2 regions of the Photorhabdus akhurstii genome follow, and region 2 is predicted to be linked to the other one. Evidence: predicted binding sites of a transcription regulator. Region 2 holds the regulator's gene; the other holds the start of a gene.
The links. Region 2 encodes PhoB, which activates phosphate uptake and scavenging genes when phosphate is short. Its sites were predicted from a motif close to CTGTCATAAAACTGNCNNAT; they were not measured.

Region 1 (7,881 bases), 1.4 Mb from region 2:
ACCAAAGTAATCCGGTACCGATTATTATGGTGACGGCGAGGGGAGAAGAGGTAGATCGTATTGTTGGGTTGGAAATTGGCGCTGATGATTATATTCCGAAGCCATTTAATCCTCGTGAGTTATTGGCGCGTATCCGGGCGGTATTGCGTCGTCAGGCGAATAAGTTATTGGGTCTGCCGGTTGAGGATGATGCGATTATTAATTTTGGCAAGTTTAGCCTCAATTTGAGTACGCGGGAGATGTTTCAGGGAGATGAACATATTCAATTAACCAGTGGGGAATTTGCCGTATTGAAAGTACTGGTTTCTTATCCTGGCGTGCCACTGTCCCGTAATAAGCTGATGAGTTTAGCTCATGGTCGGGAATATAGCACGATGAAGCGATCTATTGATGTCTTGGTTTCACGTCTGCGCCGTGTGATTGAAGAAGATCCTACACATCCTCGTTATATCCAGACTATCTGGGGTCTGGGTTATGTCTTTGTGCCTGACGGAATTCGTGTATGAGATTATTGCGATTTTCCCCTCGCAGCACGTTTACCCATATTTTATTCCTGATTATGGCTATGCTGTTTATCAGTCTGGTAACCAGCTACTTGGTTGTTGTGAATTTCGTTATCATGCCAAGCTTGCAGCAATTCAATAAGGTATTAGCGTATGAAGTCCGTACCCTAATGGCTGAGAAGTTGAAGCTGGAAGATGGCTCTTTTCTGGTGATATCGCCGGTAGTTCGCCGGGAGATTTATCAAGAATTGGGTATTACGCTCTATTCTGAATCTGACGCGGAGATACAAGGTTTACGTTGGGCCAGACGTTATGATTTCTTGAGTGAGAAGATGGGCGAATACCTTGGCGGCAGTGCCGATCTTCGTCTGGAAATAAACACAGATAGCCCTATACTTTGGCTTAATTCCTATTTAGCCCCCGATATTTGGGTCAGGGTTCCTCTGACTGAGATCGAACAAAATCAATTCTCGCCTATTTTTCGCTATACACTGGCAATTCTATTACTGATATTTGGTTGTATCTGGCTCTATATCCGTTTTCAAAACCGGCCTTTACTGGAAATGGAGTATGCAGCCAGGCAAACAGGTAAAGGTATTATGATGCCGTCGGTGCGGGAAGCGGGTTCTCTGGAAGTTCGAGCAGCCATTCGCTCATTTAACCAAATGTCCGCCGGGATAAAGTTATTGGAAAGTGACCGTACGATATTAATTGCTGGCGTAAGCCATGATTTGCGTACTCCGCTGACACGTATTCGACTGGCAACAGAAATGATGAGCAAGGAAGATGCTTATCTGTCTGAATCGATCAATAAAGATATTGAAGAGTGTAACGCGATTATTGAGCAATTCATTGATTATCTCCGTACCGGGCAAGAGATGCCAATGGAGTTCTGCGAACTGAACGCTATTCTCAAAGAGGTTATTTCCGCAGAGAATGGCTATGAGCAAGATATTGAAAACCATCTCTCTCTTAACCCAATAACCGTTAACGCCAATCCGATTTCTATTAAACGAGCGTTGGCTAATATGTTGGTTAATGCCAATCGTTATGGTAACGGCTGGATTAAAGTGAGTAGTGGTCAGACAAATAAATTTGCCTGGTTTCAGGTAGAAGATAATGGAGCCGGCATTAAGCAGGAAGATTTGCCACGGTTATTTCAGCCATTCGTTCGCGGCGAAAGAGCGCGCAGCAGCAGTGGAACAGGGTTAGGTCTGGCGATTGTTCAGCGAATTATTGATGCTCATGATGGAAAAATTGAAATGGGCGCCAGCCCTAGAGGGGGATTATCTATCCGTGTCTGTATTCCTGTCGTGGAAGATAATTTTTAACGGCTTGATAATCATCTCCTATATTCGATTTTAACGGTGTGTGGAGATGACAGTTTTATGTCAGTCTCAGGTTAAGCGCCCATTGCGCTGTCATAAAAATGTCATAATTGAGACATTTTGCTGTAATTAAATTAACCTATTTTCCCTCCTGCACCTTATTTTGAATTTGACGAATAGATTTCTTTGTTGATTCTCAATATCCCATTAGGAGGGATTATGAAACTGATGCGTACCACCGTAGCCGGCATAATGGCAGCGACGTTTTCTTTGACAACCTTGTCTGTATTTGCTGCCACTAGCTTAACCGGGGCAGGTGCGACATTTCCCGCACCGGTGTATGCCAAGTGGGCGGATTCTTATCAAAAAGAGACAGGTAATCAAGTCAATTATCAAGGCATCGGTTCTTCCGGCGGCGTAAAACAAATTCAGGCAAATACCGTTGATTTCGGTGCTTCCGATGCCCCTTTATCCGATGAAAAGTTAGCTGCTGATGATCTGTTTCAGTTCCCGACAGTCATCGGTGGGGTGGTACTGGCGGTCAATATCCCAGGGCTTAAGGCCGGAGAATTGACGCTGGATGGTAAAACGGTGGCTGATATTTATTTAGGTAGAGTGAGAAAGTGGAATGATCCAGCAATTACTCAATTGAATCCGGGAGTCAAACTACCGGAGCAAGATATTGCTGTGATACGTCGTGCTGACGGTTCCGGTACCTCCTTTGTATTTACTAGCTACCTCTCTAAAGTGAATAAAGAGTGGCAAGAAAAAGTTGGCGCCGGTTCCACCGTAAGCTGGCCTATTGGTTTAGGCGGTAAAGGTAATGATGGGGTTGCCGCGTTTGTTCAGCGTCTGACGGGTTCCATTGGTTATGTTGAATATGCTTACGCGAAACAGAATCATTTGGCTTATACCAAACTGGTATCTGCTAACGGTAACGTGGTTAGCCCGACAGAAGAGAGTTTCAGTGCCGCAGCGAAGAAAGCGGAATGGCATAAAACCTTTGCTCAGGATTTAACAAACCAACAAGGTGAAAATGCCTGGCCGATGACTTCCACCACATTTGTTCTGGTTCATAAACAGCAAAAAGATGCAGTGAAAGGGGCAGAAGTATTGAAATTCTTTGATTGGGCTTATGAGAAAGGCAGTAAACAGGCAAAGGATCTGGATTATGCCACTCTGCCCAAAGAGGTGATTGAGCAAGTTCGCGCCGCTTGGAAAACCCAGATAAAAGATAGCAATGGTAAAGCCCTGTATTAAGTCGTGTTGATAGTGATTGTTTTAACTGTCGATTGTTTTGAATATCGATCGCTTTAAAGATCGATCGTTTTAAATATCGATTAAATTTGTCGTTTTAATTTCTCCCTCCATTTAAGGAGGGAGTTAACCCCGAATGAGAATAAGCTCTATGGCCGAACAAAAAACGGCAATGAAAGCACCCAGTAAAAATGGCGATATTATTTTCGGCGCACTGGTTAGGCTAGCTGCGCTGATAACTTTATTTTTGTTAGGAGGCATCATTATCTCGCTGATTATTGCCTCCTGGCCTAGTATTCAGCAGTTTGGCATCTCTTTCCTCTGGCAGAAAGCGTGGGATGCCCCGGCAGAGCAATTTGGCGCCTTAATACCGATTTACGGTACGTTGGTGACTTCGCTGATTGCGTTGATTATCGCCGTGCCTGTCAGTTTTGGGATTGCTCTGTTCCTAACGGAACTGGCGCCTAACTGGCTGAAACGTCCGCTCGGTATTGCCATTGAGTTACTGGCCGCCATCCCAAGTATTGTGTATGGCATGTGGGGGTTGTTTGTTTTTGCGCCGCTATTTGCCGCCTATTTCCAGCAGCCTGTCGGCAATCTCCTCGGCAGTATGCCGATTGTGGGGGAATTATTCTCCGGCCCTGCCTTTGGTATCGGTATTTTGGCCGCAGGCGTCATTCTCGCTATCATGATTATTCCTTATATCGCCTCGGTTATGCGTGATGTTTTCGAACAAACGCCGGTGATGATGAAAGAATCCGCTTATGGTATCGGTTGTACGACTTGGGAAGTGATCTGGCACATCGTGTTGCCTTACACCCGAAATGGGGTAATTGGCGGTGTCATGTTGGGCCTTGGTCGTGCGTTGGGGGAAACGATGGCGGTGACTTTTATCATCGGTAATACCTACCAGCTCGACAGTTTTTCACTGTTTATGCCCGGTAACAGCATCACTTCTGCGCTGGCGAACGAATTCGCGGAAGCAGAGTCTGGTTTGCATACCGCAGCATTGATGGAACTCGGTCTGATTCTATTTGTAATCACCTTCATTGTGCTGGCGCTGTCGAAATTGATGATTATGCGTCTGGCGAAGAATGAGGGGCGCTGATATGGCAACCATAGATAGACAAAAGCCTACTGATGTAGATGTACGTAGCCGTAAACAGGCATGGCGTCGTCAAAAAAATCGCTTCGCGCTACTGTTATCAATGGCGACCATGCTGTTTGGCCTGTTCTGGCTGGTGTGGATTCTGTTTTCGACCGTCACCAAAGGTTTCGACGGCATGTCATTGGCGTTGTTCACCGAAATGACGCCACCACCGAATACGGAAGGCGGCGGTTTGGCAAATGCCATTGTCGGCAGTGGATTATTGATCCTGTGGGCGACGGTTATCGGTACGCCTCTGGGGATCATGGCGGGTATCTATTTGGCGGAATATGGTCGCCGCTCATGGCTGGCAGAGGTGATCCGCTTTATAAACGATATTTTGCTGTCAGCCCCTTCTATTGTTGTCGGTTTATTCGTTTACACTGTCGTTGTAACGAAAATGCAGCACTTTTCAGGTTGGGCGGGGGTGATTGCTTTGGCGTTGTTACAGGTGCCGATTGTGATCAGAACCACGGAAAACATGTTAAAACTGGTTCCTGATAGCCTGCGCGAAGCCGCTTATGCCTTAGGCACACCAAAGTGGAAGATGATTTCAGCCATTACGTTGAAAGCGTCGGTATCCGGCATTATCACCGGTGTACTGCTGGCTATTGCCCGAATTGCCGGAGAGACGGCGCCATTGCTGTTCACCTCCCTTTCCAATCAGTTCTGGAGTACTGATCTAGGCCAGCCAATTGCGAACTTACCGGTCACCATCTTTAAATTTGCCATGAGTCCATTCTCAGAATGGCAGCAACTGGCGTGGGCCGGCGTATTATTGATCACCCTGTGTGTATTGCTGATTAACATTGTGGCGCGTGTGCTGTTTGCCAAGAAAAAGCACTGACTGATATTTTCAACAGAGAGAAGTAAATGAGCATAGTTAATGATATCGCTAGCAGCAAAATTCAGGTCCACAATCTGAACTTTTACTATGGCAAATTTCACGCGCTGAAAAACATAACGTTGAATATTGCAAAGAATAAAGTGACTGCTTTTATCGGCCCGTCGGGTTGCGGTAAGTCTACGTTGTTACGGACGTTCAACAAAATGTATGAACTGTATGGTGAACAGCGGGCGGAAGGTGAAATTTTGCTGGATGGCAATAATATCCTGACTGATAAACAGGACGTGGCGCTGCTACGAGCCAAAGTTGGCATGGTATTCCAGAAACCAACGCCATTTCCGATGTCTATTTACGACAATATCGCGTTTGGAGTCCGTCTGTTTGAGAAACTCTCCAGAGCGGAAATGGATGAACGTGTTCAATGGGCTTTGACGAAAGCGGCATTATGGAATGAAACCCGGGATAAGCTATATCAGAGCGGATACAGTCTATCTGGCGGGCAACAGCAACGTTTGTGTATTGCGCGTGGCATTGCGATCCGTCCAGAAGTATTACTGTTGGATGAACCTTGTTCAGCCCTCGACCCGATCTCTACCGGTCGTATTGAAGAGTTGATCAGCGAATTGAAATCTGAATATACCGTGGTGATTGTGACGCATAATATGCAACAGGCCGCGCGTTGTTCAGACCACACTGCGTTTATGTACCTTGGTGAATTAATTGAATTTAGTGATACAGACACATTGTTTACCACACCAAAAATGAAACAAACGGAAGACTATATTACCGGTCGTTATGGTTGATTACGGGGCGTAACATGGACAATCTGAATCTCAATAAACATATTTCTGGTCAGTTTAACGCTGAACTGGCACATATCCGTACCGAACTGATGGCAATGGGTGGGCTGGTGGAGGAGCAACTCACCAAAGCGATTACCGCGATGCATAATCAGGATGCCGCATTGGCGCGTGAAGTGATTGAGGATGACCATAAGGTCAATATGATGGAAGTGGCGATTGATGAAGCGTGTGTTCGCATCATTGCTAAGCGCCAGCCAACGGCCAGTGATCTGCGGCTAATTATGTCAATCTCGAAAACCATTGCTGAGTTGGAAAGAATCGGCGATGTGGCAAATAAAATTTGCCAGACGGCACTTGAGAAATTCTCACATCAGCATCAACCCCTGTTGGTTAGCTTGGAATCCCTTGGCTGCCACACCATCCAGATGCTGCACGATGTTTTAGATGCTTTTGCCCGCATGGATGTGGAAGAAGCGATTCGTATCTATCATGAAGATAAAAAGGTGGATAAAGAGTATGAAGGTGTTGTCCGCCAGCTTATGACTTATATGATGGAAGATCCCCGAACCATCCCAAGTGTACTGACCGTCCTGCTTTGTGCCCGTTCTATCGAACGGATTGGCGATCGTTGTCAGAACATTTGTGAATTCATTTTCTACTATGTTAAAGGGCAGGATTTCCGGCATGTAGGTGGTGATGAACTGGAAAAGCTGTTGACGAAAGATAACGAGTAACTTGCTGACAATGCTGGTATTATTGCCAGCATTTTTTTGTCTAATAATTCTTAATAGTTATAAATATAGTTATTTATATTATTTCATGCACTATAGTGAAATTGATAGCTTGTGATGATTAATAAAGAATTAATTACCGTCAGGGGTGTTTAATGAAATCTCGTATTCTTATTACGACGTTATTGGCTGGGTTAGCACTGGTTACTGGTGCTGCAAAGGCGGATAAACTGGATGATATTAAAAAAGCCGGCACAGTGCGGATCGCTGTTTTCGACAGTAACCCGCCGTTTGGTTTTATTGATCCGCAGACCAAAAAACTGGCGGGTTATGATGTGGATATCGCAAACGCGATTGCCAATGATCTGGGTGTTAAATTAGAGCTGCGTCCGACTAACCCGGCAAACCGTTTACCTCTGTTGGCATCAAAGAAAGTTGACTTGATTGCCGCCAACTTTACCGTCACTGATGAGCGTGCAAAACAGGTTGATTTCTCAATTCCTTACTTTGCCACCGGGCAAAAATTTATTGCCCGTAAAGGTGTTTTAAAATCGCCCGAAGACATTAAAAACTTACGTATCGGCGCTGATAAAGGAACAGTACAGGAAATTACACTGCGCGAGCATTATCCGACAGCCAAAGTGATCTCGTATGACGACACGCCTCTGGCATTTGCTGCGCTACGTAACGGCAATGTGCAAGCCATCACGCAGGATGATGCCAAGTTAGTCGGTCTATTGGCTAATGTACCGGAAGCCCAAAAAGCCGAGTTTGAGATCTCTCCTTTTAGCATCACCCGTGAATATCAGGCAGTGGCTGCGGCGAAAGGACAAGAGCGCTTGGTTGAGGCGGTGAATCAAACTTTGCTGAAACTGGAAAAAGAGGGTGAAGCCGCGGAAATTTATAACCGTTGGTTTGGCCCGGAAACCAAATCCGCCCAACCGCGAGGTGACTTTAAGTTTGCGCCGTTGGAGCAGCAAACAGAGTCCTAATAAGTGATAAACCCTTGGTAACTAGCCTCGCCTGTTGTTGCGGGGCTTTGTCATTGGTAATACCTGGTAATCGTAAGATATGTTTGAGTTATTTGTTACAGAACAGTTGCTTGCTCCCCAATATTTGGGGTGGCTTTGGCAAGGTTTCCTGATTACGCTGTGGATATCCGCTTGTACCGTTGTAGCTTCCACCTTGCTAGGGTTTGCACTGGCTGCTGCCCGTGATAGCCAACTGAAAATTCTCCGTTGGTCGGTAACTGCTTACACCACGCT
Region 2 (7,881 bases):
CATTTCCTCCAGCTTTTGAGATTGTTGTTGTAATGCTTGAGTGATTTCTGTAACAGATTGTTCACCAAATAGCTTTTTGCGTTGTTGTTGTGTCTCTGCGAGTTGTTGTTTCTGCTGTTGTGCTGTTTGATTAAGCTCGTTTAAACGGGATACATATTCTTCTTTCTGTTTATGCAATGATTCAATCTGATTTTGGATAACCGCTTCTTCTTTTTGGATCTGTTGCCAGTTTTCATGACAGTTTTGATATGCCTGCCACTCTTTTCTACGTTGTTGCAGCCAGTTTTCACTTTCATTCAACATTGGCAGTGATAAATCATATTGCTGTAATTCTGATGTCATTTTTTCGATGGCATCCGTCAGCTTACGCTGCTGCTGTTGTATCTCTGGTTGCAGTTCAGATAAGTGTTTTTTCAGTGCATTGTATTGATGCTTACTCAGTTCAATATTTCGCTCAATTTCTTTAACGTGTTCTTGATGAGCGGCCACTGTTTTTTCTGTTTTCTGGTACGTTTTTTCTGCTAGTTCAAGTTCGGTTAATTGGGTTTGGCAAAGCTGATGAGCAGATTGGTTTTGTTGCACAAATAGTTCGAGAGCGGGTTTATCTGAAAGAGAAATGTCGATCTGTAATGTTGCGCAAGTTTCCTGCCATTGTTGAGTTAATATATTCAATCGTGGTTCAGCATCAGCAATTTCTTGCAAAATATGGTCGTATTGTTGCTGTTGGAACTCTTTTTTATTGACCAATGATATTTGGGTGGCTTGTAACTCGTCGAATTGCAGACGTAAATCTTTTAACCGTTGTTCTGATTTTGGCAGTTCAATATTTTGATAAGCTTGAATGGCAGGATGATGTTCAGAACCGCACAGTGGGCAAGGAGAGCCTTCCTTGAGTTGTGTCCGTTCTTTTTCCAGACTGACAATCTTTTGTTCTAACTGAATACGTTGAGTCAGATCGGCTAAATGCTGCTGTTTGTCTGAGAGTTGTTTATCAATGGTTTCAATTTGAACAGGAAGTTCCTTTAATAACTTTTCCGGTTGTTGTAAGCGAATATGGTGACTGGCAATAGCGGCTTGTAATTGCAAGATTTGCGGCGATAGGATTTCTAGTTTATGTTGCAGCGGTAGCTGTTCCTGATATTGAGTTAATTGTTTTTTTAATTTCTCCGGCGAATATTGTTTTTGCAGAGTAAAAAATTGTTGCTTAGCTTGTTCAAATGCCAGTTCCAGCGGTTGGTTATTTTCAATCTGTTGTTTTAAATCTTCTCCTTGTTTGTTCAGATTATCGTTAAGTTGCGCGATTTCGGCGGTGAGTTCGCCAATTCTTTGCGTTTGGTGATCAATTTGTTGCTGCTGTTCTTGCCGCCAAGAGAATTGATGTTGCCAAAAAGCCAGCTTTTCACCGAAATGTTGATGATAAGGTTGTTGTTCGAAATAGTTTTCCAGTTGTTTTCTTTGATTGGTGAATGATAGGGCGCGCTGATTTGCGGTGTCATATTGCTGACAGCGGTTTTCAAGTACGGTTTTCTGTTCGTTGATTTGTTGCTGAGTAAGATTGAGTTCTTTAATCTGCACCGCAATTTGATGATCTAATGGAATCACCTGTTCTGTTATCAGCTTTTCTTGTTGTTGCCGGTGTTGTTGGTGTGCGGCTCTGGCAGAATCTGCATGAGTCACGTTTTGCTGTATCGGCGTGAGCGTCTGTTGTTGTTGATGAAGTTGCTGATGCATCTCTTTCAACTGTTTGCTGATTCTCTGATGTTCATATTGCGTTCGGTTTTGATCATCCAGCAATGGGCGCAATGTTTCTGCCGGTTCACTGCTAGCCAGTTTTTGCAGTTGCGGCTCTGCATGAGTAAGCGCCTTTTCTGCCTGTTGTAAGGAAGCGTTATTTTCAGTAACAAGTCGCTCAAGTTTTTCTTCACGTGTCAGCCATTGTGCCGAATGTTGCACTGTTTTTATCTGCTGATTGAGTTGTGATTCAGCATGAGTGAGTTGTTGCTGTTGTTCTAGATATTGTTGATATTGTTCTGCTGTTAACAAATCAATGGCGGATGCTTTGGCTTGCAGAATATCCAGCTCTGATTGTGCTTGTTTATGTTGTTGGTAAATTTGTTGGGATAGAATGCCGTAAATTTCAGTGCCGGTTAACTCTTCCAATAAATCAGCCCGTTCGTTTGGTTTGGCATTGAGGAAAGCGGCGAAGTCCCCTTGGGATAACAACATGGATTTGGTGAAACGGTCGTAATCTAATCCAGTTATTTCAATGATTTTCTCTTTCGTATCTTGGGGCTTATCTGCCAGAATTTTACCGCTGTGACTGAGTGCGAGCTCCGCTTTAGGGGATTGCAGATTGCCATTTGGTTGATTACGTGCTCGCCGTTGGCTCCAGAAAGCACGGTAAGCGACACCTTTCACTTCAAACTCAACTTCGGCTAGTGATTCTGCGGTGTGTCGGGTCATCAGCTCATTTTGTGAGGTAGAAATCGTCAAGCGTGGGGTTTCGTGATAAAGCGCAAGGCAGATCGCATCTAATAAGGTAGTTTTACCCGCACCGGTCGGGCCGGTTATGGCGAACAGACCACTGCTGGCAAACGGCTCTGCTGTGAAATCAATTTTCCATTCACCTTGTAATGAATTAATGTTCTTTAGCCGTAGACTCAAAATTTTCATGCCTGCTCCTCCTTGTTTTTAGCCTGATAGATATCGTTCAGTGTTTGTTCGAAAAGAGTGGTCAGACGTTTTTTATGTTCTTCATTTTCGAGTGCTGATTGGGCAAGCCGTCGAGCAAAAACTTCGTTGACGCTAAGTTCTGTCAGGGTTTCTCGGTTTTCTTGCGCTAGCTTATTTTGCTGCTGTGTTTTACTGCGCCGTAGCAGAATGACTTCGACTGGAAGTTCTGCAACCATTGATTGAACCCTTTTTTGGATATCATGGAGGTAATCTTGGGTGGCAACTTCAATATCCAGCCAGACAGGCTGCTCTCCTTGATGGTCATTAAAAGTTTGTAATTGTTGCTCAATCTGTTGTAGGTCGCCCTTGATAAGCTGCATAGGCTGATATTGTGGAATGGGTAAAAGCTTAATAGATTCCAGTTTGTCTTGGGTAAATTCCACCAAACAGACACTTTTCTCTTGCCCGACTTCATCGAAACTAAGAGGAATAGGGGAGCCGCTGTAGCGAATATGTTCAGATTTAGCCACGATTTGTGGCCGGTGAATATGCCCAAGCGCAATATAGTCTACCGGCGGAAACGCTTGTGCCGGGAAGGCGTCCAATGTACCGATATAAATATCCCGCACTGAATCTGTAACCGTGGCGCCAACGGTCGTTAGGTGTCCGGTAGCAATGATAGGTAAAGGCAAATTCAATTCATCACGTAATTCACACGCTTGCTGATAGAGTCGATGATAGTGTTCTGCAATGGCTTCTTGTAATGCGAGTTGTTTTTGTTCTCCTGATTGACCGGACTGGCTGATCATAATATCTCTTGGCCGCAGAAAAGGGATTGTACAAAGAATCGCACCGGCATTGCCTTGTTTGGTGGTGAGGACTTTTATCTGTTTTTGTGGATCTTTTTCTGCGTGAGCGATAACGGTGGTATTCAGGCAGGAAAGGAGTTCTTTTGATTCATTTAATGTTGCGACTGAATCATGGTTACCACCAAGGATAATTAACTGACAACCGGTAGGCTGTAGTTCAACGATAAAGCGATTATATAGCTCGCGGGCGTAGCTAGGCGGTGAGCCGGTATCAAATACATCTCCGGCAACAATTAATGCATCGGCCTGGTAGTTTTCGATCTGTTTAATCAGCCAGCGCAGAAAATGTTGATGTTCAGCAGCCCGGCTTTTTGTAAAAAAATATTGGCCGAGATGCCAGTCTGAAGTGTGAATAATACGCATAGTTTCGCCGTCATTGGTTAAAGTGAAGCATGATTATAATCGCTGTATTCTGAATGTCGCTTTTAAATCCGATCTCTTGAATATATCTCCGAGCGGCTTCGCATTCATTATGAAATATGACAATTGTTAAATTAATTATTGCGAAATAGATTGCAGATAGCGGATAACCAAGGCAGGATTTCATAAATTTGTCATAAAACTGACGCATAATGCTTTTTCAAATTAGGCTGTTATCAGGTGCGCCGTAAAACCTCGTTCTTTAGGGCGTAGTGGATGTCAACTCAATATATTAACGGGATTAATCATGGCAAGACGCATTCTGGTAGTTGAAGATGAAGCTCCGATTCGTGAGATGGTCTGTTTTGTTCTGGAAAAAAACGGGTATCAGCCGGTAGAAGCAGAGGATTTTGATTCTGCGTTGGCATGTTTATCTGAGCCATATCCTGATTTAGTGTTATTGGATTGGATGCTTCCCGGCGGCTCTGGCTTGCAGATAATTAAACAGATGAAACGGAATAATAATATCCGTGATATTCCGGTGATGATGCTGACTGCCCGCGGTGAAGAGGAAGATCGGGTGCGTGGCCTCGAAGTTGGGGCGGATGACTATATCACCAAGCCTTTTTCTCCTAAAGAGCTGGTTGCTAGAGTTAAAGCGGTATTACGGCGTATTTCACCGATGGTCATGGAAGATATTATCGAAATGAATGGCTTGGTTTTGGATTCAACCTCCCATCGGGTGACCAGCCAGGATAAAGCACTGGATATGGGGCCGACGGAATTTAAATTATTGCACTTCTTTATGACTCACCCTGAACGGGTCTATAGCCGTGAACAGTTGCTTAATTATGTTTGGGGAGCAAACGTTTACGTTGAAGATAGAACTGTTGATGTCCATATCCGCCGTTTACGTAAAGTATTAGAGATTGGCGGCCATGATAAAATGGTGCAGACCGTTCGTGGTACGGGTTACCGTTTTTCTACCCGTTACTAAATCCACGCACCGGAGAATCTAATGTGTTAGAACGTTTATCCTGGAAGAAGCTGGTTTCAGAACTGTTTCTCTTTTGTTTGCCTGCGTTAATTTTGTCGATATTTATTGGTCACTTATCCTGGTGTTTATTTGTTTCGGTGTTTTTGGTGTTGATGTGGCATGGTTATAACTTGCTAAAACTGTCGAACTGGCTATGGCTGGATCGCAGTATGTTGCCGCCGTCGGGGAGAGGAGGGTGGGAGCCAATTTTCTATGGTATTCACCAGATGCAGCAACGGAATCGAAAACGGCGTCGTGAGCTGGCATTGTTGATCAAACGGTTTCGTAGCGGGGCGGAATCATTGCCCGATGCCATTGTGATGATGACAACAGAAGGTAATATTTTCTGGTGTAACCGCCTGGCGCAACATTTACTCGGTTTTCGTTGGCCTGAAGATAATGGACAGCATATTTTTAATTTACTCCGCTACCCTGATTTTAGCCGATATATCCTTTCCAGAGATTTTTCACGTCCTTTATCCATTGAATTAAATAATGGTTTCACGGTTGAGTTCCGGGTGATGCCTTATACTGAGGGACAGTTCTTGATGGTTGCCCGAGATGTGACTCAGAAGCGAACATTGGAAAATGCCCGTCGTGACTTTTTTGCCAATGTCAGTCATGAAATGCGTACCCCTTTAACCGTTTTGCAGGGTTATTTGGAAATGATGCAGGATCAGGCAGAGGATAATCCGCTAAGTAAGAAAGCGTTGAATACAATGCAGGAGCAAACCCGGAGGCTGGACAGTTTGGTGAAACAATTGTTGCAATTGTCTAAAATTGAAGTCGCTCCCCAGATTGATATGAATGAAGTGGTTGATGTGCCTTTGATGCTTAAAGTATTGCGTCAGGAAGCCACAGCATTGGGTAATGAATGTTATAAGATTAATTTTGATATTGGTGAAGGGCTCAAAGTGTTCGGCAATGAAGAGCAGCTTCGCAGTGCAATGTCGAATTTGGTTTATAACGCGGTTAACCATACCCCTAAAGGGACTCAAATTGATGTCAGTTGGAAAAAGAATTCCCAAGGCGCTGAATTTACTGTGAAAGATAATGGGCAAGGTATCAGTGCTGAACATCTACCTCGTTTGACCGAACGTTTTTATCGGGTGGATAAAGCACGCTCCAGACAAACAGGGGGAAGCGGTCTCGGTCTTGCGATTGTGAAACATGCCTTACATCATCATCATTCTCATCTTGAAATTTCCAGCGAAATAGGGAAAGGGACAGCCTTTAGTTTTACTTTACCGCCAGGATTGATTGTACCTGTTAAAATAACCAGCAGAAGAGATAGGAATAGTTTGATTAACAGTAATAATTAATCTTCGCAATTGATTATTATTTTTTCAGGTTAAAAAAAACGCAAATCATATAGTGTTTATTCAATGATAGCTAACAGCAATCACTGGTTTTGAAAAAGAGTACGGCATATACTTCTGCATTCTGGTTTATCTATTGCCTTCTGGCACTATAAAAGTTTTACTTGTGGGCAGTTGTTGGCGATTCTATCTATAATAATCGCTATAATCTGTCTTCAACAGATACCTGGTGAATATTATTTTGATAATAAATCGTTAAATTAGGGTTCAATATTGTCAATATGGGCTTAGCTATTGGCAGTATTTATATTATTCAGGCCATAAATATGGTAACAAAATATTAATAATCATTATGACACATCGTTTATCATCTAAGGATATTTGGGCATTAGGGTTTATGACTTTTGCTCTGTTTGTGGGGGCGGGAAATATCATTTTTCCCCCGATGGTGGGGTTACAATCAGGTGAATATGTTTGGTTAGCAGCACTAGGCTTTCTAGCAACTGCGGTTGGTTTACCCGTCATTACAATCATCGCGTTGGCAAAAGTTGGCGGTGGTATTGAAGAGCTGAGTTCACCTATTGGTAAAGTTGCTGGTTTGCTGCTGGCGACAGTTTGTTATTTGGCTGTTGGTCCTTTATTCGCTATCCCACGGACCGCAACTGTTTCTTTTGAAGTAGGTATTGCCCCGCTTACCAGTACCGGCGAGTTACCCCTGTTTATCTACAGTCTTATTTATTTTGTGTTGGTAATTGCTGTTTCCCTGTACCCAGGCCGTTTGCTTGATACTGTCGGGCATGTGTTAGCGCCTATCAAGATGTTGGCGTTAGGTATACTTGGTGTTGCTGCTTTACTTTGGCCGGCCGGTGATTCAATTCCAGCGATTGATGTTTATCAGCAAATCCCATTCTCCAGTGGCTTCGTCAATGGTTATCTGACGATGGATACGCTGGGAGCGATGGTGTTTGGGATTGTTATTGTTAACGCCGCGCGTTCAAGAGGCGTTGCCGCATCTTCATTATTGACCCGTTATGCAATGTGGGCAGGTTTTATCGCCGGTCTTGGTCTGATACTGGTTTATCTTTCCCTGTTCAAATTGGGCGCTGGCAGCGGATCGTTAGTGCCTCATGCAGAAAATGGCGCGGTCATTTTGCATGCCTATGTTCATCATACTTTTGGTGGTGTTGGCAGTCTTTTCCTGGCTGTGCTGATTTTTGTCGCCTGTATGGTGACGGCGGTTGGATTAACCTGTGCATGTGCTGAGTTTTTCAGCCGCTATTTGCCCCTGTCTTATCGTTCATTGGTTTTGATCCTTGGAGGATTCTCCATGTTGACTTCTAACCTTGGTTTGAGTCATTTGATTAAGATTTCTATACCGGTACTGACAGCTATTTATCCACCTTGTATCGTTCTGATTGTGTTAAGTTTTACGCTGTGCTGGTGGCATAATTTTACCCGCATTTTGGCTCCGGTAATGTTAATTAGTCTGATATTTGGTATTTTGGATGCGATTAAGTCATCTGAAGCACTGGTTTATTTGTTACCAAACTGGGCAACACGTTTACCACTGGCGGACCAAGGGTTGGCTTGGTTAGCGCCATCCCTGTTGGTTTTAGTTGTGGCT

Region 1: pstS (phosphate ABC transporter substrate-binding protein PstS) is a predicted target of PhoB. The motif match lies at 1,922-1,941, and genes of this name have one in related genera.

Annotation. Positions count from the first base shown of each region.
Region 1 is NZ_CP020335.1:202,448-210,328, forward strand. It holds gene ompR (osmolarity response regulator transcription factor OmpR) at 1-506, shown strand, start outside; gene envZ (two-component system sensor histidine kinase EnvZ) at 503-1,834, shown strand; gene pstS (phosphate ABC transporter substrate-binding protein PstS) at 2,051-3,091, shown strand; gene pstC (phosphate ABC transporter permease PstC) at 3,240-4,196, shown strand; gene pstA (phosphate ABC transporter permease PstA) at 4,198-5,082, shown strand; gene pstB (phosphate ABC transporter ATP-binding protein PstB) at 5,109-5,885, shown strand; gene phoU (phosphate signaling complex protein PhoU) at 5,900-6,619, shown strand; gene B0X70_RS00935 (ABC transporter substrate-binding protein) at 6,772-7,608, shown strand; gene B0X70_RS00940 (amino acid ABC transporter permease) at 7,688-7,881, shown strand, end outside.
Region 2 is NZ_CP020335.1:4,496,549-4,504,429, reverse strand. It holds gene B0X70_RS19320 (AAA family ATPase) at 1-2,673, opposite strand, end outside; gene sbcD (exonuclease subunit SbcD) at 2,670-3,905, opposite strand; gene phoB (phosphate regulon transcriptional regulator PhoB) at 4,210-4,899, shown strand; gene phoR (phosphate regulon sensor histidine kinase PhoR) at 4,923-6,260, shown strand; gene brnQ (branched-chain amino acid transport system II carrier protein) at 6,610-7,881, shown strand, end outside.